Luteipulveratus mongoliensis: one gene and its partner. The protein of the gene in region 1 interacts with the protein of each later gene in a pairwise test. Links are inferred from orthologs where the notes say so. Each region holds a gene or a part of one and is shown in the gene's direction. Other genes may lie near its edges. The genes, in order: VV02_RS07900 and ndk.

The links.
Region 2: the proteins of VV02_RS07900 (region 1) and ndk interact in binary tests that used the Escherichia coli proteins (3 or more experiments, as listed by UniProt). The link is inferred for Luteipulveratus mongoliensis from one-to-one orthologs.

Annotation. Positions count from the first base shown.
Region 1 is NZ_CP011112.1:1,645,694-1,656,782, reverse strand. Bases 4,413-7,248 are described here. They hold VV02_RS07900 (uracil-DNA glycosylase), read left to right. Parts: upstream 4,413-5,409; coding sequence 5,410-6,087; downstream 6,088-7,248. Other genes in these bases: VV02_RS07890 (HNH endonuclease signature motif containing protein), read right to left, coding at 7,002-7,248; VV02_RS07895 (SGNH/GDSL hydrolase family protein), read left to right, coding at 6,084-6,917; VV02_RS07905 (pyridoxal phosphate-dependent decarboxylase family protein), read right to left, coding at 4,413-5,252. Also shown: VV02_RS07925 (MFS transporter), read right to left, coding at 1-1,492; VV02_RS07920 (winged helix-turn-helix transcriptional regulator), read left to right, coding at 1,692-2,360; VV02_RS07915 (transporter substrate-binding domain-containing protein), read left to right, coding at 2,465-3,352; VV02_RS07910 (YciI family protein), read left to right, coding at 3,461-3,820; more of VV02_RS07905, read right to left, coding at 3,903-4,412; more of VV02_RS07890, read right to left, coding at 7,249-8,435; modA (molybdate ABC transporter substrate-binding protein), read left to right, coding at 8,679-9,440; VV02_RS07880 (ABC transporter permease), read left to right, coding at 9,437-10,225; VV02_RS07875 (ABC transporter ATP-binding protein), read left to right, coding at 10,231-11,089. UniProt on the Escherichia coli protein: Excises uracil residues from the DNA which can arise as a result of misincorporation of dUMP residues by DNA polymerase or due to deamination of cytosine.
Region 2 is NZ_CP011112.1:3,844,810-3,855,857, reverse strand. Bases 42-2,836 are described here. They hold ndk (nucleoside-diphosphate kinase), read left to right. Parts: upstream 42-1,122; coding sequence 1,123-1,551; downstream 1,552-2,836. Other genes in these bases: ptsP (phosphoenolpyruvate--protein phosphotransferase), read right to left, coding at 2,114-2,836; VV02_RS18285 (MarR family winged helix-turn-helix transcriptional regulator), read right to left, coding at 1,555-2,082; VV02_RS18295 (undecaprenyl-diphosphate phosphatase), read left to right, coding at 253-1,092; VV02_RS18300 (DUF4233 domain-containing protein), read left to right, coding at 42-256. In the rest of the region: more of VV02_RS18300, read left to right, coding at 1-41; more of ptsP, read right to left, coding at 2,837-4,474; dihydroxyacetone kinase subunit DhaL, read right to left, coding at 4,485-5,108; dihydroxyacetone kinase subunit DhaK, read right to left, coding at 5,108-6,112; VV02_RS18265 (hypothetical protein), read right to left, coding at 6,178-6,750; VV02_RS18260 (hypothetical protein), read right to left, coding at 6,797-7,213; rpsO (30S ribosomal protein S15), read left to right, coding at 7,426-7,695; VV02_RS18250 (polyribonucleotide nucleotidyltransferase), read left to right, coding at 7,876-10,386; VV02_RS18245 (SDR family oxidoreductase), read left to right, coding at 10,666-11,048. UniProt on the Escherichia coli protein: Major role in the synthesis of nucleoside triphosphates other than ATP. The ATP gamma phosphate is transferred to the NDP beta phosphate via a ping-pong mechanism, using a phosphorylated active-site intermediate.

The DNA of each region.
Region 1 (11,089 bases):
AGCGGTGATGACGAAGACCACCACGGCGATCGCTGATGCGATCACCAGGCCCGAGCTGAAAGCGTCCCGCGCGCTGCCCATCAGCGCTGCCGAGGTGCTGGACGGCAGGTGCTTGGCGACGTCCACGGCTCCACCGATGGAGTCGCGCGCCTGGGCCTGCTGGTCCGAGCTGAGACCGTTCGGCACCGCGATGCCGGAGCGGTACACGACGGCGCTCAGGCTGCCCATCAAAGCGATACCGAACGCGATGCCCATCTCGGCGGCGGTCTCGGACACCGATGCGGCGGAGCCGGCCTTCTCCGGCGGCGCCGAGCCGACGACCAGGTCGATGATCAACGCGACCGGGAACGCGATGCCCGACGGCACAGAGCGCGAAGCCGACGACCAGCGGGAGCGGGCTGTCGCCGTACCCGGTGGCCAGGGTTGCCACCCCGATCACGACGAAGCCGACCGCACTGACGAGCAGTCCACCACTCATGATGTACGCCGGCCGGATGCGCTGGGCGACGCGCGGCGCCGACAGCGAGGCGCCCACCATCAGCAGCTGCACCGGGACCATCCAGGCGCCGGACGCGAGCGGGCTGAGCCCGAGGACGAGCTGCAGGTACAGGGTGGTCAGCAGGAACGTGCCCGCCATGACGAGGCCGCTGACGACGTTGATGCCGAGCGAGACGGAGAAGCGGCGAATCCTGAACAGTCGCACGTCGATCAGCGGGTGGGTCAGGCGGCTCTGGCGGCGGATGAACAGCACGCCCATCGCGACACCGAAGGCTGCCACGAGGACGGGCACCGACTCGAAGCCGTGCCGCGCGGTCTCCTTGAGGCCGTACACGACCGGCAGGATCGCGGTCAGGCTGAGGGCCACGCTGGTGATGTCGAGGTGCCCCGGGTTGGGGTCGCGGTACTCCGGCAGCAGAGCCGGCGCGGCGATGAAGAGCAGGACCATGACAGGCACGGCGAGCAGGAACACCGAGCCCCACCAGAAGTGCTGCAGCATCACACCGGCGGTCAGCGGGCCGACGACCATGCCGCCCATGAAGCAGCTCATCCAGACGGCGATCGCCATCGCGCGCTGCTGGGGCCGCTGGAACATGTTGCTGATCAGGGCGAGGGTCGACGGCATCAGCGTGGCGCCGGTGACGCCCATCAGCGCGCGGGCCACGATGAGCATCTCGCTGGAGGTGCTGTACGCCGCCAGCACCGACGCGGCGGCGAAGCCGGCCGAGCCGATCAGGAGCAGCTTGCGGCGGCCGACGCGGTCGCCCAGCGTGCCCATGGTGACGAGGAAGCCGGCGACCATGAAGCCGTATGCGTCCATGATCCACAGCTGCTGAGTGCTGCTGGGCCGAAGGCTCTCGGCCAGGCTCGGGAGCGCGAGGTAGAGCACGCTCATGTCGATTGACAGCAGCAAGGTGGGCAGTGCCAGCACCGCGAGCCCCACCCACTCCCGTGTGGTGGCGGCCGCCGGGGCGGTCTTGGTCGTGATGCTCATGTCGCCTTCTCCGTTGTCTCTCGTCATGCCCAGATCGGAACGGGCTCTGCGTGCCCTCACCACCTCCACGAACGGGCTGTCCCGGATGCGACAGACCACGACGAACAATCTCGGCGGGTGTTGCTGACGCTAGCGGGCTTGAGTCCTAAAAAACAACTACTTAGTCATTTTTAGTTACTCCAGTGCTACTCTCGTTGGCATGGCTACGCACCGTTCGTACGACGACAGCTGCGGTATGGCGCACGCGCTCGACCTGGTCGGTGAGCGCTGGTCCCTTCTGGTGGTTCGCGAGCTGATGCTCGGACCGCAGCGCTTCACCGACCTCAAGGACGCCCTGCCCGGCATCAGCCGCAACGTCCTCACCGACCGGCTGAGCGAGCTCGCCGAGTCGGGCATCCTCATGCGCACCCAGCTCGCGCCGCCGGCCGCGTCCAAGGTCTACGAGCTGACCGAGTGGGGCTACGAGCTCGAGCCGATCATCAAGGCGATCGGCCGGTGGGGCGCGCGTTCGCCGCAGCACCGACCCGATCTGCACCTGAGCGTGAGCTCGGCCGTGCTGTCGCTACGCACCAACTTCGACGCAGGTGCGAGCGGCGGGGTCGACGCGTCGTACGGCCTCGTGCTCGACCAGGACCACTTCGCCATCTGGATCTCCGACCAGGAGCTGGACATCCAGCGAGGCGACCCGGACTCACCGTCGGCGACCCTCACCACGGACCCGATGACGTTGGCCGGGATGCTCTACGGCGGCCTGCCGCTGACTGACGCGGAGCGTGGCGGTCAGGTGACGATCGACGGCAACCGAGCGGCCGTACGCCGTCTGGTCGGGCTGTTCACCCTGCCGGAGAAGGCCGCGGTGCCTGCCTGACTGGCGCGTCGTCCGAACGGCGAACGGTGCGTGCGGAATCCACCGCTCCCGTCCTCCCGGTGACACGGTGACTCGACAGGGCCGATCACTGCGAGAGGGACACTATGAGCCACACCATCAACGGACGTTCGGTGCGACTCGGCATCGCCGGCCTCGCGTTCTCAGCGGTAGCGCTTGCCGGGTGCAGCTCTGACTCGGACGGATCCGCCACGGAGGGCGCCGCTTCCAGCAGGAGCCAGCCCAGTCGTACGGCATCCTCGGCGAGCGCGCCGGCGTCCCGGTTGGATGTCATCCGGCAACGCAAGGTGATGACGGTCTGCACGACAGGCGACTACCGGCCGTTCACCTATCTGGACCCGAAAACCAAGCAGTACCAAGGCATTGACGTCGACATGGCCAAGAGCCTCGCGACCTCACTCGACGCTCGGATCCAGTGGGTGCCGACGACGTGGAAGACGCTGATGCCCGACTTCACCACGAAGTGCGACATCGGGATGGGCGGCGTCTCGATCTCGACCGAGCGAGCCCAGCAAGCGTTCTTCAGCGAGCCGGTCCTCACCGAGGGCAAGACGCCGATCACGTTGTGCAAGAACGTCGCTCGCTATGACACGGTCGCTGAGATCAACGCTCCAGGCGTCCGGTCGATCACGCCCGAGGGCGGCACCAACGAGAAGTTCGCGCGGGCGAACTATCCGCGGGGGACGGTGACGACGTGGAAGGACAACAACACGATCTTCGACCAGATCATCGCGGGCAAGGCTGACGTGATGACGACTGATGCGTCGGAGACCGTCTGGGTCGCGCACACCCACCCGCAGCTGTGCGCAGTGCACCCGGAGAAGCCGTTCAACTTCAGCCAGAAGGCCTATCTCGTGCCACGGGGCGACACGGTGTTTCAGGAGTACGTCAACCAGTGGCTGACCACAGCCCGCCACGACGGCACCTGGTCCAAGGCGACCAAACCGTGGTTCGGAGCCACGACGCTGTCCTGATTGTGGCAGCCGTGGAGTCTTCTGCCGGAAGCGTGTCGCATCCGGCGTGCGCCGTTCGTAGACCAGGTAGAGGCGGGCACTCGGCCGCGCCCTGAACGAGGAGCAGATATGACGGAATACCTCATCTACTTCAACCAGCAGTGGGTGGGCGACCACGACGAGGAGTGGTTCCGAGGACGCGCACCGCTGGCCAAGGCCGTCGTCGACGAGATGAGGTCGGCGGGCGTGTACGTCTTCGCCGGTGGACTGGTCGAGGACGTCGACGAGGCCGTCACAGCGGACGCCACCAGCGGCACGGTGCTCTTCACGGACGGTCCGTTCGCGGAGTCCAAGGAGCACCTGGGCGGGCTCGCGGTCGTAGAGGTGCCGGACCTGGACGCCGCCAAGGTGTGGGCCGGCAAGCTCGCCGTGGCGTGCGGCTGGCCGCAGGAGGTACGCGAGTTCGGGTCGCACCCTGACGCGGGCTGAGCCCGACGCGGGCTGAGCCCGACGCGGTCGGTGGCTCCCAGTGCGGGCCGGACCTGGGGGCCCGAAGGACCAGCGAGTCGCGTCAGGCCATGGAGTCGAGGATGGCGGTGATGTCCTCGCGCGTCGTCCGGGGGTTGACGATCGCGAAGCGGGCCAGCGTCTCGCCCTCGTGCGAGGTCGGCACGACGAAGCCCTCCTGCCGCTCCAGCAGACCGTCGGACCACGCGTGGTAGTCCTGAGTCGACCAGTCGAGCCGGCGGAAGACCAGCACCGAGAGATCGGCATCGCGCACGACCTCGAGGTAGTCCCGTCGGCCAACCTCGGCCTCGGCGAACCGCGTGATCTCGAGCGTCTGCTCGATCGCGGTCGTGTAGGCGTCGGTGCCGTTGGCCACCAGCGAGAACCAGAACGGCAGCCCTCGCGCGCGCCGGGTCAGCCCGACGGAGTAGTCCGTCGGGTTCCAGTCGGGTGCGTCGTTGAGGACGTCGAGGTACGACGCGTGCTGGGTGTGCGCGACGCGTGCTAGAGCCGGCTCGCGATAGAGCAACGCGCAGCAGTCGAACGGCGCGAACAGCCACTTGTGCGGGTCGACGATGAAGGAGTCGCACCGCTCGACACCGGTGTACTTGTCGCGGACCGACGGCGCGGCCAGCCCGGCACCGCCGTACGCACCGTCGACGTGGAACCAGATGCCGAACTCCTCGCACACATCAGCGATCGAGTCGAGGTCATCGATGACGCCGAAGTTGGTGCTGCCAGCTGTCGCGACGACGGCGAAGAATGTCTCGGGACCGTTGTCCTCCAACACCTTTCGCAGGTTGGCGCCAGTCATCTGCATGCGGTCGTTCATCGGCACCGGCACCTGCTCGGCATCCATCACCCGGCAGGCGGTCGCGATCGAGGAGTGCGAGCCGACGGTCGCTGCGATGCGATAGGGGCGTACGCCCTCGGCCGCGTGCTCCCGCGCGGCGGCACGAGCCGTGACGAGGGCGGACAGGTTGCCGATCGTGCCGCCCTGCACGAAGGAGCCGCCGGCCTCGTCCGGGAGGCCGACCAGGTCGGCGATCCAGCGCAACGCCTGGTTCTCGGCGTACACCGCGCCGGCGCCCTCGAGCCACGAGCCGGCATAGATCGACGAGGCGCCGACCACGAGGTCGAACATCGCGGCCTCACGGGTCGGCGCGCACGGGATGAACGATAGGTAGCGCGGGTGGTCGGTCGACAGGCAGGCGAGCGCGAGATGCTCCTCGAACAGCTGGAGCGCGGGTCGCCCGCCGCGGCCCTTGGCCGTGATCGCTCCGCCGGCCACCGCGTCGAGATCGGCCTTGGTCGCCGAGCTGTCGAGAGGCACCGGGTCGAGCGCGAGTCGTTCGGCGGCGTAGCGGAGGATGTCCTCGCCCAACGCCTTGGTCTCATCGGTGAACCCATGCACGCCCGGAGTCTAGGCCGACCGGATGGAGAGCCAAGACCAGTCGTCCTGCGAGGCGACGATGCCGGCTCGGACGAGCCTGCGAGGCGACGATGCCGGCTCGGACGAGCCTGCGAGGCCGACCGGAGGAGAAGCTGAGCCCGTCGATACATTGGCCCTCATGCCCGCACGGCCGCTCACTGAGCTCGTTCACCCCAGCTGGGCGGCTGCCCTCGCCCCCGCGCAGGATCACCTCACCCGACTCGGGGAGTTCTTGCGCACCGAGATCGCCGATGGGCGGCCCTACCTACCCGCAGGCGAGCACGTGCTGCGCGCCTTCGGCCGGCCGCTGGACGACGTACGCGTCCTCATCGTCGGTCAGGACCCCTACCCGACCCCGGGCCATGCCGTCGGACTGTGCTTCTCTGTGGCCCCAGACGTACGGCCGGTGCCGCGCAGCCTGCAGAACATCTACGCCGAGATGGAGTCCGACCTCGGCCTCACCAAGCCCGAGCACGGCGACCTGTCGCGGTGGGCCGACCAGGGCGTACTCCTGCTCAACCGCGTGCTCACCGTCCGACCCGGCGCCCCCGGGAGCCACCGCGGACAGGGCTGGGAGCACGTCACCGCCACCGCGATCAGTGCGCTGGTCAACCGTGGTGGTCCGCTCGTCGCGGTCCTCTGGGGTCGCGACGCCCGCAACCTGGCACCTCACCTCGGGGCGATCCCGCGGATCGAGAGTGCCCATCCCTCTCCGCTGTCGGCTCGCTCCGGCTTCTTCGGCTCGCGACCCTTCAGCCGCGCCAATGAGCTGTTGGAGCAGCAGGGAGCCGGCCCGATCGATTGGTCCTTGGCATGACGTTGTCTCCTCGCCCCACACCCGACCGCGTCTGGCAGCGGTTCGTCGCGATCGGCGACTCGTTCACCGAGGGCATGAGTGATCCGTCGCCCAGCGATCCGGACTCGTACGTCGGGTGGGCCGACCGCCTCGCATTTCGCCTTGCCGCGCGAAATAGCTTGGAGGACAAGCCTTTTGGGTACGCCAACCTCGCCATCCGTGGTCGGCTGCTCGCCGACGTGGTCGGGCCTCAGGTCGAGACGGCGTTGGCGCTGAGCCCGGACCTCGTGAGCATCGTGGGCGGCGCCAACGACTGCCTGCGACCCAGCGTCGACCTCGACTCCGTCGCGGACCGCCTCGAGGACGCGGTCGCACAGGTCCGGGCCACCGGGGCCGACGTCATCCTCGCGACCACTGCGGACCCGGTCGACGCGCCGGTCCTGAAACGAGTTCGTGGCCGGCTGGCCGTCCACGCCGCCAATCTGTGGGGCATCGGTCAACGACAGGGCTGCTACGTCCTCGACCTGTGGACGATGCGGCCGCTGCGCGACCCGCGGATGTGGGCGCCGGACCGTATCCATCTGACGACGGGCGGCCACCAACGCGTGGCGGCCCAGGCGGCCTGGCTGCTCGGACTGCCCGACGACGGCTTCGACTGGCGAGCGCCACTACCTCCGATGGCAGCACCGACCAAGATCGAGGCAGCCCAGGCGAATGCGGCGTGGACTCGGACCCAGCTCACTCCATGGGTCCAGCGTCGAGTGCAGGGCCGCAGCTCCGGCGATGGCCGGCAGCCAAAGCGTCCAGATGTCGCTCCGATCCCGCCGGTCAGCCAGAGCCCTCGGACCTAGCGACCGTCGCACGCGCGCCATCATCAGCTCGCTCCGTCGCTGACGCACAAGGCCACCGCTGACGCACAAAGCCACCAGGACGAGTCACGGACCGCGCGTCGGAGCGGACATAGCCACGGACCGTGCCGTTATGCCAAGACTGCCGTCCAGGTGCCAGCTGACCTCAAAGGGCGTGACGGTCGCGGTCAGGACATCGCGGTGCGCGATCGTGTGGTGCCGCCGGCAGAGCAGCGCGGAGTTGAGCAGGCTGGTGCGGCCTCCGGCGTACCAGGGTTGGACGTGGTGGACCTCGCAGAAGCTGGGCGGCCGATCGCAGCCCGGGAAGGTGCAGCACCGGTCTCTGGCGACGACCGCGGCCCGGAGCCCATCCTTGACCAGGCGTTGCTCCCGCCCGACGTCCAGCGGTTCGGAGCGGGAGCCGAGGACCATCGGGATGATGTCCGCGTCGCACGCCATCCGCCGGATCGTGCCAGCATCGATCGTGTCGCCCAGACTCGTCACCCCCAACCCGCCACCGCCCTGACCACCACGGCTACGGCGGCCGGCGGTGCCTGCGTCCCGGCCTGCGGTGCCTGCGTCCCGGCCGGCGCTGGTTGCGGCTGCCTGGGCGTTGCCGGTGGCCTCGGCACGCAAGTCGTCCAGATCCATCGTGACCACCAGCTTGGTCGTCGAACCATGCGAGGTGGAGGTGTCGGCGGATGTCGCCAGATCAATCAGGTCCATGAACGCATCCGCGCGGCGCTTACCCGGACTGCGCGGATCCGGGGAAGAGGCCCCGGTGTCGGGGTCGATCACCGGTCGCGGGGCGGCACCGGCCTGGATCGCAGCAACCAACCGTGCCGCGTTCGCCGGCGCCAGATCCACGATGAACCGGCGCAACCCGCCCGGCAGATCCGACCACGACAACTCCTCGACCCGCTCCAGAGCTGCGTCATCACGCTCGAGCCGGTCACCGGCATACGTCGCGACCAACCACCGCGACAGATGCCGCAGCTCTTTAGCCCCACCACCAGCCGCGGCGACCTGCAAGAAGTAGGCCAGGCACTCAGCCCGGGCGAAATCGGGCAGCACGGGCAGGATCTTGGCCAGCTCCCGCAGACTCACCTGCGCCGCCCGTGGACTGCACTCGGCCGTCGCGACTGCATCGCGCAGCAGAACGTTGTCCGGGTCGTTGACCGCCGTGGCCACCGCCGCGACCCGGGACGCCTCCCCCGGCTCGACTCGTCCCGCGTGCGAGGCCACCCACTGGGCAGGGCTGGCCGCCTGCGACTCACGAATGACGCCCCGCTGCAGCGCCTCCGCCGTGGCCATCACCAGGCACGCCTCCGCCCGGTCGGTCACCTGACCCAGCAGCTGCACCACACCGGCCAGCTCAGCCGACCCAACCTGGTGCAACGAAGACGGCAGCGCGCCCAATGCCTCGACAGCGGAGGCGACGGCGCGCACCGCGTCGGCTGCTGGACCGGGTGGGACCCGGTCCAGCAGCTCATCGCGCACCTGCGCAGTCGCCTCGGCCATGCCGAAACCGTACACGTGTTCGCATCTCTCGACAACCTTCAAAGGCGCCGAATCTTCTTTATTACCAACATAATTCGTCAATGTGACTTGTCCACATCCCCCTCGCGCGACCTCGGACTGTCCACAGGGCAAAGAGCTCCGGAGGCACGCCTGTGGACAGCCGGGGCGTCCAAGCGTCGACAGTCGCGGCGACACGGGCGATCGCATCGACGAAGCCATCCCCGCCCCCGTACGCTCAGAGCCATGAGCGCTCTCCGCACCGGCACGGCCGTCCTGACCGCCACGACGCTCGCTGCCGGCCTCAGCGGCTGCGGCGACGACGACAAGCCCGCGGGGCGTACGAAGGTGGTCACCGTGCTCGCAGCGGCGTCGCTGACCGAGGCGTTCGGCGACATCAAGAAGAAGGTCGAGGCCGAGCACTCGGACGTCGAGGTGCGAGTGAGCTTTGCGGCGAGCTCGACGATCGTGCAGCAGGTGAACAATCACGTGGACGCCGACATCGTCGCCCTCGCGGACGAGAAGGCGGGCAAGACGCTCAAGCCGGACGCCATCAAGGGCGCGAAGCCCACGCTGTTCGCCACCAACCAGCTCATGATCGCCACGCCGGCCGACAACCCCGGCAAAGTCGCCGACCTCGCGAGCCTGCAGTCCGGGTCGATCGACACCGTGCTCTGCGCGCCGCAGGTGCCGTGCGGCCGAGCCGCCAAGTCGGTGCTCGACAAGGGCCACGTCAAGCCGCACGTCGTGTCCTACGAGCAGGACGTCAAGGCCACCCTGTCCAAGGTTCGCCTCGGCGAGGCGGACGCAGCGATCGTCTACGTCACCGACGTCGCTGCCGCGGGCAAGTCGGTCCACGGCATCACGATCAAGCCGGACCAGAACGTCACCACTCGCCTCCCGGTCTACTCCCTCAACAACGACGAGGCGACCAAGGCCTTCCTCGACGCGCTCAACTCCTCAGCAGGCCGCAAGGTGTTGACTGACAGGGGCTTCGGCACCCCGTGAGGCAACGGCACGACCATCCGGCCCGCAGCCTGCTCGCGCTGCCGGCCGTCCTGGCGCTGCTCCTCCTGATGCTCCCGCTCATTGCGCTGCTGATCCGGGTCGACTGGCCGCACCTGTGGACCCACCTCGGCACCGCGGACGCCGGCGCGGCCGTACGACTGTCGCTGCGGACCACGCTCACCACCGTGGTCCTGTGCGCCGTGCTCGGCACCCCGCTCGCCTGGCTCCTGTCACGCTCATCGGGTCCACTGCTCCCTTGGCTACGCGCGCTCGTCACCGTGCCGCTCGTGCTGCCGCCGGTCGTCGGTGGCGTGGCGCTGCTGATGGCGTGGGGGCGCGAGGGCGTCGTCGGCGGACCGCTGTCCGACTGGTTCGGCTGGACGATCCCCTACTCCTGGGTGCGGGTCGTCCTGGCCGAGACCTTCGTGTCGATCCCGTTCTACGTCCTCGCTGTCGAGGGCGCGATGCGTTCACTCGATCGGCGGTACGACGACCTCGCGGCCACGCTCGGCGCCTCACCCCTGCGGACCTTCCGGACCGTCGCGGTTCCGCTCACCCTCCCCGGCATCGCGGCCGGGGCGACGCTCGCGTGGGCCCGGGCGCTGGGCGAGTTCGGGGCCACGATCACCTTTGCCGGGTCGTTCCCCGGTCGTACGCAGACCGCCCCTCTCGCGGTCTACCAGGCCCTGGAGATCGATCCAGACGCCGCGACCGCCCTCAGCATGGTGATGCTCATCGTCTGCGTCGTCGTGCTGGCGCTCCTCCGAGGCCGGTGGTGGCGATGATGCGGATGGCTGGGGTCGCCCGACGCGAGGACTTCACGCTCGACGTCGAGCTCGATGTCGCGCCTGGCGAAGTGGTCGCGATCCTTGGCCCCAACGGCAGCGGCAAGACCACGCTGATCAACACCATTGCCGGCCTCGGCGGTCTGGCCGAAGGCACCCTCACCGGACCGAATGCCGTCGCAGTGGAATCGGATTCGGTCTGGGATGCTCCCGGCGAGCGCCGGTGGGTCACGCCCCGGGACCGCCACGTCGGGCTCGTTCTGGCGAACGCCCTGCTCTTTCCGCACCTCACGTGCCGGGACAACGTGGCGTTCGGGCCGCGCTCGCGCGGGGCCGCCCGCAGTGCTGCCCGAGACCGGGCGGCCGACGAGCTCGCAGCGGTGGGGCTGGCCGACCGCTCAGGGGCGCGACCTGCGCAGCTGTCGACCGGTCAGGCCCAACGGGTCGCACTCGCTCGTGCGCTGGCCACCAGCCCGGGCGTACTCCTCCTCGACGAGCCGCTGTCGGCGCTTGACCCCGAGACCCGCGGCACGACACGCGTGGCCCTGGCTCGCAGGCTGGCCGACTTCGCCGGCTCCACCGTGCTGGTCACGCACGACCCGCTCGACGCCCTCACACTCGCTGACCGGCTCGTCTTCCTCGACTCCGGGCAGATCGTCCAGACCGGTACGCCGGCCGAGGTCGTCTCCCGTCCGCGCAACCCTTACGTCGCGCGGGTCGTCGGCCTCAACCTGTGGCGAGTGCGGCGTACCTCCGATCACACAGTGGCGCCGCTCGACACCGACGTCAGCATCCAGGTCGCCGAGCTCCCCGACAGCAGCGACCTGTGGCTCACGGTCCGCCCGAGCGCCGTCGCGCTCTGGC
Region 2 (11,048 bases), 2.2 Mb from region 1 along the record:
CGACGGCAACCGGTCGACGTACCTGCTCCTGGGCTGCGTGCTGGCTGTGATCTCCCTGCTGACTTCCGGTGCATTGCGTCGACCTTGGGGAGTCACCCTCGGTTGGCTCGTCCAGGCCGCTACCCTCGCGTTTGCGTTCATCGTTCCCGCGATGGTGATCGTCGGAGTGATCTTCGGCGCCCTGTGGGTCACTGCCCTCTTCCAGGGCAACAAGATGGACCAGCTGACCCGCGACTACACAGGGAGTTCTGCATGAGCTGGTTCGAGGCCATCGTCCTCGGCATCGTCCAAGGCCTCACCGAGTTCCTCCCGATCTCCAGCTCAGCGCATCAGCTGATCACGGCGCGACTGTTCTTCGACAACGACGGTGGTGGGTCGGCGTTCACCGCCATCAACCAGCTCGGCACCGAGGCCGCGGTCCTGGTGTTCTTCCGCAAGGACATCGTCCGGATCATCAAGCAGTGGTTTCTCTCGATCCTCGGTGACGTGCCCACGTCCGACCCTGACGCGCGGATGGGCTGGCTTGTCATCCTCGGCAGCCTCCCGATCGGCATCCTCGGTCTGCTGTTCCAGAACTGGATCGATGACACGCTGCGCAACCTCTGGCTGACCGCATCGATGCTGCTCGGCTTCGGTCTGGTGATCGCCTACGCCGACTCGCGTGCGAGGCAGCGAAAGACGTTGGCGAACCTCGATTCTCGTGACGGTGTGGCGTTCGGGTTCTGGCAGTCGCTCGCGCTGATTCCCGGTGTCTCGCGCTCCGGTGGCACCATCGCCGGTGGTCTGTTCATGGGCTACACGCGTGAGGCCGCGGCGCGCTACTCGTTCCTCCTGGCCATCCCGGCCGTCCTGTCCTCGGGACTGTTCAAGATCGTCAAGATCGGCGAGGACGACCCCAACCCACCCTGGGGTCAGATCGCGATCGCGACCGCGCTCGCGTTCGTCGTCGGCTACGTCGTCATCTCGTGGCTGATGCGCTACATCTCCAGCCACGACTTCAAGCCGTTCGTGATCTACCGCGTCATCCTCGCGCTGGTGATCTTCGGCCTGCTGATCGGCGGCGTCGTCGAAGCAGGTGCGCCCCCCGCGTAGCCGCGGAGGGCCCCGGATAGGGTCTCCACCGTGACTGCACAGATCGAGCGCTCCCTGGTCATCGTCAAGCCCGACGGCTACCGCCGCGGACTCACCGGGGAGGTGCTGCGCCGCATCGAGGCCAAGGGCTACACCTTGGTCGCCCTCAAGGTCGAGACCGCTGACAAGGCCCGCCTGGCTCAGCACTACGCCGAGCACGAGGGCAAGCCTTTCTACGAGCCGCTGGTGGACTTCATGTCGTCAGGCCCGGCGACCTTCGTGGTCATCGAGGGCCAGGACTGCATCAAGGGCTTCCGCTCCTTGGCTGGAGCGACCAATCCGACTGAGGCTGCGCCGGGTTCGATCCGTGGCGACCTCGGTCGCGACTGGGGTCTGGCCGTTCAGCAGAACATCGTCCACGGCTCGGACTCAACGGAGTCCGCCGAGCGCGAGATCGGGATCTGGTTCCCTCAGGGCTGATCGTCAGGTGGCGAGGGCGTCGTCCACGCCGGTGATGGCCAGCTCGAGCAGGTCGGCGAGCTGGTCCCGCTGCGCTGAGGTCAGCCGCTCGAGGACGTCCGACTCCACGACGTCGGAGTTCTTCACGACCTGCTGGAACATCTGCCAGCCGGCCTCGGTGAGTGTCACCAGGACGCGGGTGCGCTTCTCGAGGTCGGGGGTCCGCTTGATGAGGCCGCGATCGGACATCTTGTCGAGCCGATGCGTCATCGAGGACGGTGCGACCGCTGCGGCGCTCGCCAGCTGGGTCGGTGTCATGACCGTGCCATGAGGTGCGGTCGCCAGCTGGGAGATCACGCCCCACTCGCCGCCGGACAGGCCGACATCGGTCAGCGATTGGGTGTACCACTGCGACAGGCGGCGGTGCAGTCCGTGGACCGCCGTGATGACGCGTTGGACGTCTTCACTGCCGCCGGCCTCGACATAGGCGGCGACCTCGGCCTCGTAGCGCTCGCGCTCGGTAGGCCCGACCGCCTTCTTGCGTGGCGTCATGGCTGGTCAGTGTGCCACCACCGAGCCTGGGTCACGAATCGAGCGCGGCTCGGCGCAACCTCGCCTTGACCACGGGGATGGCGGGAGGGCTCGCACTCAGCTCTCGAATGCCGAGGGATACCAGGCGTTCTGCAAGGTCTGGCCGGCTTGCCGCATCACCGCATACGGCTACCTCGACGCCCGAGCGCACCTCGCGGCAGACGATCTCGATCAGGCGCAGCACCGCGGGGCTGCCGGGGTCCAGCAGGTGTGCGACGCCGCCATTGCCGCGCTCGGCGGCCATGACGTACTGGGTGAGGTCGTTGGTGCCGATACTGACGAAGTCGAGACGCCTGGTGATCTCCGCGGCGGTGAGAGCCGCGGCCGGCACCTCGATCATGACGCCGACCTGCAGGTTGTCCGGTCGCCCACCGACCCGCTCCGCGGCCTCGTCCAGTCGCGAGAGCGCCCAGTCCACCTCGTCCGGCGTCGTCACCATCGGGAACATCACCCGCATCGGGCTCGGCGCCTCAGCCGCGGCCCGGCAGACCGCCTCGAGCTGGTCGACGAGCGCCCCTGGTGCGTCCTCGAAGGCGCGCAGCCCGCGCCGTCCGAGGAACGGGTTGTCCTCACGGGGGAGGGGCAAGTACGACAACGGCTTGTCCGCGCCGACGTCCCAGGTCCGGATGGTCATCGGACCGCCGAGCGCCCGCGCGACCTCGACGTACGCCTCCGCTTGCTCCCGCACGGACGGCATCTCTCCCCGGTCGGCGAACAGCAGCTCCGTACGCAGCAGCCCTGCGCCATCTGCGCCGAGCTCAGCGGCGGAACGCGCATCGGCGACGGACGCGATGTTGGCCATGACGTGCACCGTGGTGCCGTCCGCGAGTACGACAGGCTCATCAGCGTGGGCGACCGCGTCGTCGCGCTCGCCGGTCCGGTCCCGCACGAGCCGCTCGAACTCCTGGGTCGTGGCTTCGTCGGGCCGGGCGACGAACCGTCGTGATGACGCGTCGAACGCCACGACGTCTCCCGTAGCGACGCCCTCGGCCTCGTGGACGTCATCGATGAGCGGGATGCCGCGTGCCCGGGCGAGCAGAACGCCATGCCCGGTCGCACCACCGGACCGGGTGACCACGCCGATGATCTGCGTTGCATCGAGCGCGGCCGCAGTGGCTGGGTCCAGCGTCTCCACGACCAGGACACCCTGACCGTCAGGCACGTCATCGAGAGGCACACCCGAGAGCGCGGCCAGCACCCGGTCGCGGACGCTGGTGACGTCCTGCGCCCGTTCACGCTGGTAGGGATCGGCGAGCCCCGCGAACTCAGCGCTCAGGGAGTCCATCCGATCGGCGTACGCCTCCGGTGCAGGCACCCCACTGTCCACAGCGGCGCGCACGGGGGTCAGCACGCCGGGGTCGTCGAGCATCGCGAGGTGTGCCTCGAACACCGCACCGGCGTCCTCGCCGAGCTGCGCAGCAGCGTCCCGCGAGAGCGTGCCGAGCCGAGCGCGTACGGCAGCCAGCGCCTCGTCGAGACGCCGCCGCTCGCCGGCAGGCTCCTGGGGCGCGTACGAGCTCAGGTCCACCGCTCGGCCCACGACGAGTGCCGGCCCGATCGCGACGTCCAGACCCGAACCACGAGTTGGCTCGGCGCTCGCAGAAGAAGGAGAGCTGGCGTCGATGTCATCGCCAAACCCTTGTGCCGCAAAGGATTCCAGCGCTCGCAGGATGTCGACTGCGCCGGATCCGGTGGACTCGACGAGCAGACGATGGCCCTGTCGCGCGTCAAGTGTCGCGACGCCGCTGAGGCTGCGCGCATCGACCGGACCACGGCCGGAGTCGAGGTTGCGGACGCGCACGTCCGCGTCATGGCCGGCGACCAGGCGGACGAAAGCGGCGGCCGGGCGGGCATGCAGACCGTGCGCGTTGGGCACCACGATCTCGGACTGGTGGTCGTACGACGGAGCGGCGGTCTCCCCGTCCGTCGCCGCACCCTCGGTCGGCTCGCCGAGATGCGACTCCTTGGCTGTGAGTCCTCGCTCGGCCTCGGCCGCGACCGCCGCGAGACCGCTGCCAGTCGAGGCGGCCACCGTGGCGGCCACCAGACCCTCGACAAGCGGCGCAGGCGTGAGTCGCACCCGTGCAACGGTGTCGGGGTCGATGAACTCCAGCGCCATCTCGGCACTCAGCACGGCGCTGCCGAGGTCGACCATCACGAGCACGCCGTCCCCGCTGTCGGCGGCGACAAGGGCCTCGGCGACGGCCACGGCGTCGGTGCCGAACGAGCCGTCGTCCAACCCGGCCGCGATGACCGTGGTCGGGCGACCGGCCTCATCGACCATCTCCGCGGCCAGCGCCACCGCAGCCTCCGCCAGCGCCCTGCTGTGGGAGACCACGACGATCCCGATCATGGGCTCGGCCTCAGCGCAGCGTGCGGGCGGCGGACTCCAGCAGCAGCGTCGTACTCGCGGCGCCGGGGTCGATGTGACCCGCGCTGCGCTCGCCGAGATAGCTGGCGCGGCCCTTCCTCGCGACCAGCGGACCAGTCGCGTCGCGACCCTCGGCTGCTGCCTTGGCAGCAGCCCCCAGCGCAGGCCCGAGGTCCGACCCGCCGGTGACCGCCTCGTCGTAGGCCGCCAGCGCGGGTGCCCACGCGTCGTACATCGTCTTGTCGCCCGGCTCGGCCTTGCCTCGTTGGAGTACGCCGTCCACGCCGGCCCGCAACGCGGCGCCCAGCTCAGCTGCGGACACATCAGACTTGCCCGCCAACGGCCCGGCGAGCCGGATGAAGAAGGTGCCGTAGAGCGGGCCGCTCGCCCCACCCACCGTGCTGACCAGTGTCATACCAGCCTTCTTGAGAAGGCTTGCGGTATCAGGGAACTCGCCGTCGAGGAGCTCGGCGACGGCAGCCGTACCGCGGGCCATGTTGCTGCCGTGGTCGGCGTCGCCGATGGCCGAGTCGAGCTCGGTGAGGTGCTCCTGCGACTCAGCCATGGTCTGTGCGAGATCGCCCAGCCATTCCACGAACCGGTCCTGAGTCGCCATCAGGCGCCCCACCTCAGGCCGGGAGTGTTGACGGGCGCGTCCCAGAGATGGATCAGGTCGTCGTCGGCCGTCTGCAGAGTCACCGAGCAGCCGGCCATCTCCAACGAGGTGATGTAGTTGCCGACCAACGATCGCGAGATCGGGATGTTGGCCTTCTCGAGGATCGTGCTGACCTCGTTGAACATGAGGTACAGCTCGAGCAGGGGAGTGCCGCCCATGCCGTTGACGAACGCGATGACGGGCTGACCGCTGCTGCGGGGAAGGTCGTCGAGGATGGGCTCCAGCAGCTGTTCGGCGAGCTCTCGCGCCGGTGCCATGGCCTTGCGCTCGCGGCCGGGCTCACCGTGGATCCCGATGCCCAGCTCGAACTCGTCGTCACCGAGCTCGAAGGTTGGCTTGCCGGCCGCCGGCACCGTGCACGAGGTGAGCGCCAGGCCCATGCTGCGGCCGCTCTCGTTGATCCTCGTCGCGAGATCGGCGACCTGGGCGAGGGGCCGGCCCTCCTCGGCGGCGGCACCGACGAGCTTCTCGAGCAGCACCGTGACACCGACTCCTCGGCGGCCGGCCGTGTAGAGCGAGTCCTTGACCGCGACGTCGTCGTTGGTGACGACCGTGCGCACCTCGACGCCGCTGTCCGCATCGGCCATCTCGGCCGCCATCTCGAAGTTCATCACGTCGCCGGTGTAGTTCTTCACGATGTGCAGGACGCCCGCGCCACCGTCGACCGCCTGCGTTGCCGCTTCCATCTGGTCCGGCACGGGAGACGTGAAGACCTCACCGGCGCAGGCGGCGTCGAGCATGCCGAGTCCGACGAAGCCGCCGTGCATGGGCTCGTGCCCGGATCCGCCGCCGGACACCAGGCCGACCTTGCCCTTGACCGGTGCGTCCTTGCGGTAGATCACTTTGTTGTCCAGGTCGACACGAAGGTGATCGGGGTGTGCGCCGGCCATCCCGCGCAGGGCCTCGACGACCACGTCCTTGGGGTCGTTGATGAGCTTCTTCATGAGTCCATGCGAGCACACCCGAACCGGCTTTGCCCAGGCTTCCGGGCTACCTGTCGTCGGAGGGCTCAGGTCGCAGGATCTGGAACGGTCAGCCGACGAGCAGTCGCCTCGAAGGCACGCACGTTTTCCTCGGCCTGGCGGATCCGCTCGCGCACTGAGTCGGGGGACTGGCTGGACTCCGGACGGGGCTGCTCGTTCCGCAGGGTGATGGCGGCCTGGAGGACGATGTTCTGGGTCGCGTGGGCGACGTTCTCCATCTCCAGCAGGAGGAGGCGCGCCTCGCGCGCGGTGGCGTCGTCGGCGATGATCGAGGCATCTGCGGCGAGGACTCTCAGCTCTTCGACCACGGCGTACGCGTCGTAGACGTTGGTGATCTCGGCCTGCGAGGGCGGTCCGTCAGGAAACATGGTGCCGGGAGTCGACCTGCTCAGGGCCTGAGACCTGGACAACGCGCTCCACGTGCCACGGACCATCGCGGCGAATGCTGTCGCTCGCTTCTCTCGCAGGTGATCCTGGACCTCGTGCACGTGCGCCGCACTGGCTGACCGCAGCGCCGTCCGGGCGGTCAGCCAGGCTCCTACCGTGCCGAGCGCGCCACCACCCCAGCCCGCCAGCACCGCCGCCAGTCCCGCGTCCATGCTTCCGAATCCTGCACCACCACCGTGCGATCTGGAGTGAGACCTCTCAGGTCGCAGGATCTGTGGCGCGACCCGACGTCGGTTGACCGGGATGGGCGCAGTAGCGCAGGGGCCCGCTGCGACCGGCGAGGTAGGCGTAGTCCCGGCCGTCGACGCGCAGGATCACCCGTCGTCCGGGAGTCAGCACGCTGGCGTACATCATCCCCTTCTCAGGACAGCCGGCTGCGCTGTCCGGCCAGGTGACCTCTTCGTCAGTGGCCACCGTCACGGCAGTCTTCGTGACCCCGAGGCGGCGGGCCAGGTCGTCGACCGCCGTACGGACAGCGGAGTTGCCGGGCTGCGTCATCGAGGTCTCCGTCGTGGTCGGTGCCGGCACACGGCCAGGTGAGTCGTCGTTCGTACCGCACGATGTCGCCACCAGCGCAGCCGCACCGAGCACGACCCAGCTCATGCCTCGCCTCATGCCGGACCTCCTGTTCCTACCCAGGTGTACGCCGTGGGCCGCCCCAAGGTTGCCCGAATGCGCCGCCCGTGATGCCCTAGAGCGCCGATTAGGGCGGAATGACGGGCCGCTGCTAGCCTGGGTCCTGCCGTAGACCGGCCGCGGATACAGAGCGCCCTGGTGGACATGCCCAGGAGCACCGCGCAACGACACAGAAACGGAGTCGCCGACTCATGCCTTTGGACACTGCCACCAAGAAGCAGATCATGGACGAGTACGCCACCAAGGACGGCGACACCGGCTCGCCCGAGGTGCAGGTCGCGATGCTGACGCAGCGCATCAAGGACCTCACCGAGCACTCGCGCCAGCACCCCCACGACCACCACAGCCGTCGTGGCCTCCTGCTCCTCGTCGGCCAGCGCAAGCGGATGCTGCGCTACCTCGAGAGCGTTGACATCGAGCGCTACCGCGCGCTGATCAAGCGACTGGGTCTGCGTCGCTGATCACCCCATGCCTTACGACCTCAAGGCGGTCACCCTCGCGGTGACCGCCTTGAGGCGTAGGAGGACGTACGACCGACGGGCCCGCATGTGAGCGGTCACCCGAGGCGTACGACCACCGAGAAGGAAGGCACACGGACAACGACGATCCGTGGTCTGCACACTTGAAGAACAGGAGGACCCATGGAGGGTCCAGAGATCACTTTCGCCGAAGCCACCATTGACAACGGCTCGTTCGGCACCCGCACCGTCCGGTTCGAGACGGGCCGCCTGGCCAAGCAGGCCGGCGGAGCAGTCCTTTGCTACCTGGATGACGAGACCACGCTGCTGTCGACGACAGCCGCTGGCAAGCACCCGCGCGAAGGCTTCGACTTCTTCCCGCTGACGGTGGATGTCGAGGAGCGCATGTACGCCGCGGGCAAGATCCCCGGCAGCTTCTTCCGGCGTGAGGGTCGTCCCGGTACGGACGCGATCCTCACCTGCCGTCTGATCGACCGCCCCCTGCGCCCGGCCTTCGTGAAGGGTCTGCGCAACGAGGTCCAGGTCGTCATCACGGTGCTCGCGCTCAACCCCGACCACCAGTACGACGTGCTCGCCATCAACGGCGCGTCCATCTCCACGCAGATCTCGGGTCTGCCGTTCTCCGGTCCGATCGGCGCGACTCGCGTCTCGCTGATCGACGGCCAGTGGGTTGCGTTCCCGAACTTCTCCGACGCGGCGCGCTCGACGTTCGACATGGTCGTCGCCGGTCGTGTTGTCGGTGACGACGTCGCGATCATGATGGTTGAGGCCGAGTCGACCGAGTCGACCTGGGACCTGGTCAAGAACCAGGGCAAGCAGGCGCCGACCGAGGAGATCGTGGCCGAGGGCCTCGAGGCCTCCAAGAAGTTCATCAAGGTGCTGTGCGAGGCGCAGGCCGACCTGGCTTCCAAGGCTGCCAAGGAGGTTCAGGAGTTCCCGCTGTTCCTGGACTACCAGGACGACGTGCTCGAGGCCGTCAGCAAGGACAGCACCGACCAGGTGCGCGCCGCGCTGACCATCGCCGCCAAGCAGGAGCGCGAGGACAAGCTCGACGAGCTCAAGGAGGCCCTCAAGGCCGAGCTCGCGGGCGAGGGCAAGCGTTTCGAGGGTCGCGACAAGGAAGTCTCCGCGGCCTTCAAGTCGGTCCAGAAGGCGCTCATCCGTGAGCGCATCCTCAAGGACAAGGTCCGCATCGACGGCCGTGGCCTGGCCGACATCCGCGCCCTGAGCGCCGAGGTCGAGGTGCTGCCGCGCGTGCACGGCTCGGCGATCTTCGAGCGCGGCGAGACCCAGATCATGGGTGTCACCACGCTCAACATGCTGCGCATGGAGCAGCAGCTGGACACCCTGTCGCCGGTGACCCGCAAGCGCTACATGCACAACTACAACTTCCCGCCCTACTCCACCGGTGAGACCGGTCGAGTCGGTTCGCCGAAGCGTCGCGAGATCGGTCACGGTGCGCTCGCCGAGCGTGCCCTGATGCCGGTGCTGCCGACGCGCGAGGAGTTCCCGTACGCCATCCGCCAGGTGTCGGAGGCGCTCAGCTCCAACGGCTCCACCTCGATGGGTTCGGTCTGCGCCTCGACGCTGGCCCTGCTCAACGCCGGTGTGCCGCTGCGCGCGCCCGTTGCCGGTATCGCGATGGGTCTGGTCTCGGCTGAGGTCGACGGCAAGACCGAGTACGCCGCGCTCACCGACATCCTCGGAGCCGAGGACGCTTTCGGCGACATGGACTTCAAGGTCGCCGGCACGCGCGAGTTCGTCACGGCCATCCAGCTCGACACCAAGCTCGACGGCATCCCCGCCGACGTGCTGGGCGGCGCGCTGACCCAGGCCCGCGACGCGCGTCTGCACATCCTGGACGTCATGAACGAGGCCATCGACGCGCCCGACGAGATGAGCCCGTTCGCTCCTCGCGTCATCGCGGTCAAGGTTCCGGTCGACAAGATCGGTGAGGTCATCGGCCCGAAGGGCAAGATGATCAACCAGATCCAGGAGGACACCGGCGCCGACATCTCCATCGAGGACGACGGCACCGTCTACATCGGCGCGACCGATGGTCCTTCGGCCGAGGCTGCGCGCGCGGCGATCAACGCGATCGCCAACCCGCAGATGCCCGAGGTCGGGGAGCGCTTCCTCGGCACCGTGGTCAAGACGACCACGTTCGGTGCGTTCGTCTCGCTGCTCCCGGGCAAGGACGGTCTGCTGCACATCTCCGAGGTGCGCAAGCTCGTCGGTGGCAAGCGGATCGACGCGGTCGAGGATGTCCTGAAGATCGGCCAGAAGGTTCAGGTCGAGCTCAAGGAGATCGACCCGCGCGGCAAGCTCTCGCTCGCCGTGGTCGAGGAGGCCGGTGCGGGCAACAACGACGCTCCGGCCACCGACGCTCCGGCCGCTGAGGCGCCCGCTGCCGAGGCTCCGGTCAACGACGCTCCTGCTGCCGAGGCTCCGGTCAACGACGCTCCTGCGGCGGCTCCGGCCGACCAGGGTGCCGACGCGCCGTCCGACGACAGTGACAGCGACTCCGAGGACGGTGGCGAGGAGCGCAAGCGCCAGCGTCGTCGTCGCGGTGGTCGTGGTCGCGGTCGCGGCAACGACGGTGGCGACAAGGCCGAGGGCGGCTCGGCCGACGCCGAGCCCGTCAACGCTGGTGCGGTGTCCGAGGACGCCTGACGGCGCAGTCTCACGCACGAACCGAAGGCCCGGCACCCCTGTGGGTGCCGGGCCTTCGGCCAGCCTGGGGCATCTGAGGAGCGACCGATCGAGCCGCTGCTCAGGTCTAGGGGTACCAAGGCGCCTGAGGAGTGACCGGTCGGGCCACTCCTCAGGTCACGATGGCATCCGGTTTGGCCACGGGTTCTGGGCTGTGACATCGGCTCATGTGGGCGGGGCCTTCCCAGGAAAGTTACGCACCGGTAACCTTGGGCCGCCGCGACCGCGAAGGATGGGCTGATGACGGGTTATCTGATCACCGGAGGCACGGGCTTCATCGGGAGGCACGTGCTGCCGCGTCTCCTCGAGGCGGACGCGACCGCTGAGGTCCATGTCCTCGTACGCGAGTCCTCGGTCTCCCGACTGACGAGGCTGGCGAGCGGGTGGCCGGGAGGTGACCGCGTGCATGCCCTCGTCGGGGACCTCACAGCACCCGGGCTGGGGCTCGGTCCCAGTGGCGCACCCATGGGGATCGAGCACATCCTGCACCTCGGCGCGATCTACGACATGACTGCCGATGCGGACAGCCAGCAGGCGGCCAACGTCGAGGGCACCTCGTCGGTCATCGACCTGGCTCTGGGGCTCGGTGCGGTGCTGCACCACGTCTCGTCCATCGCAGTGGC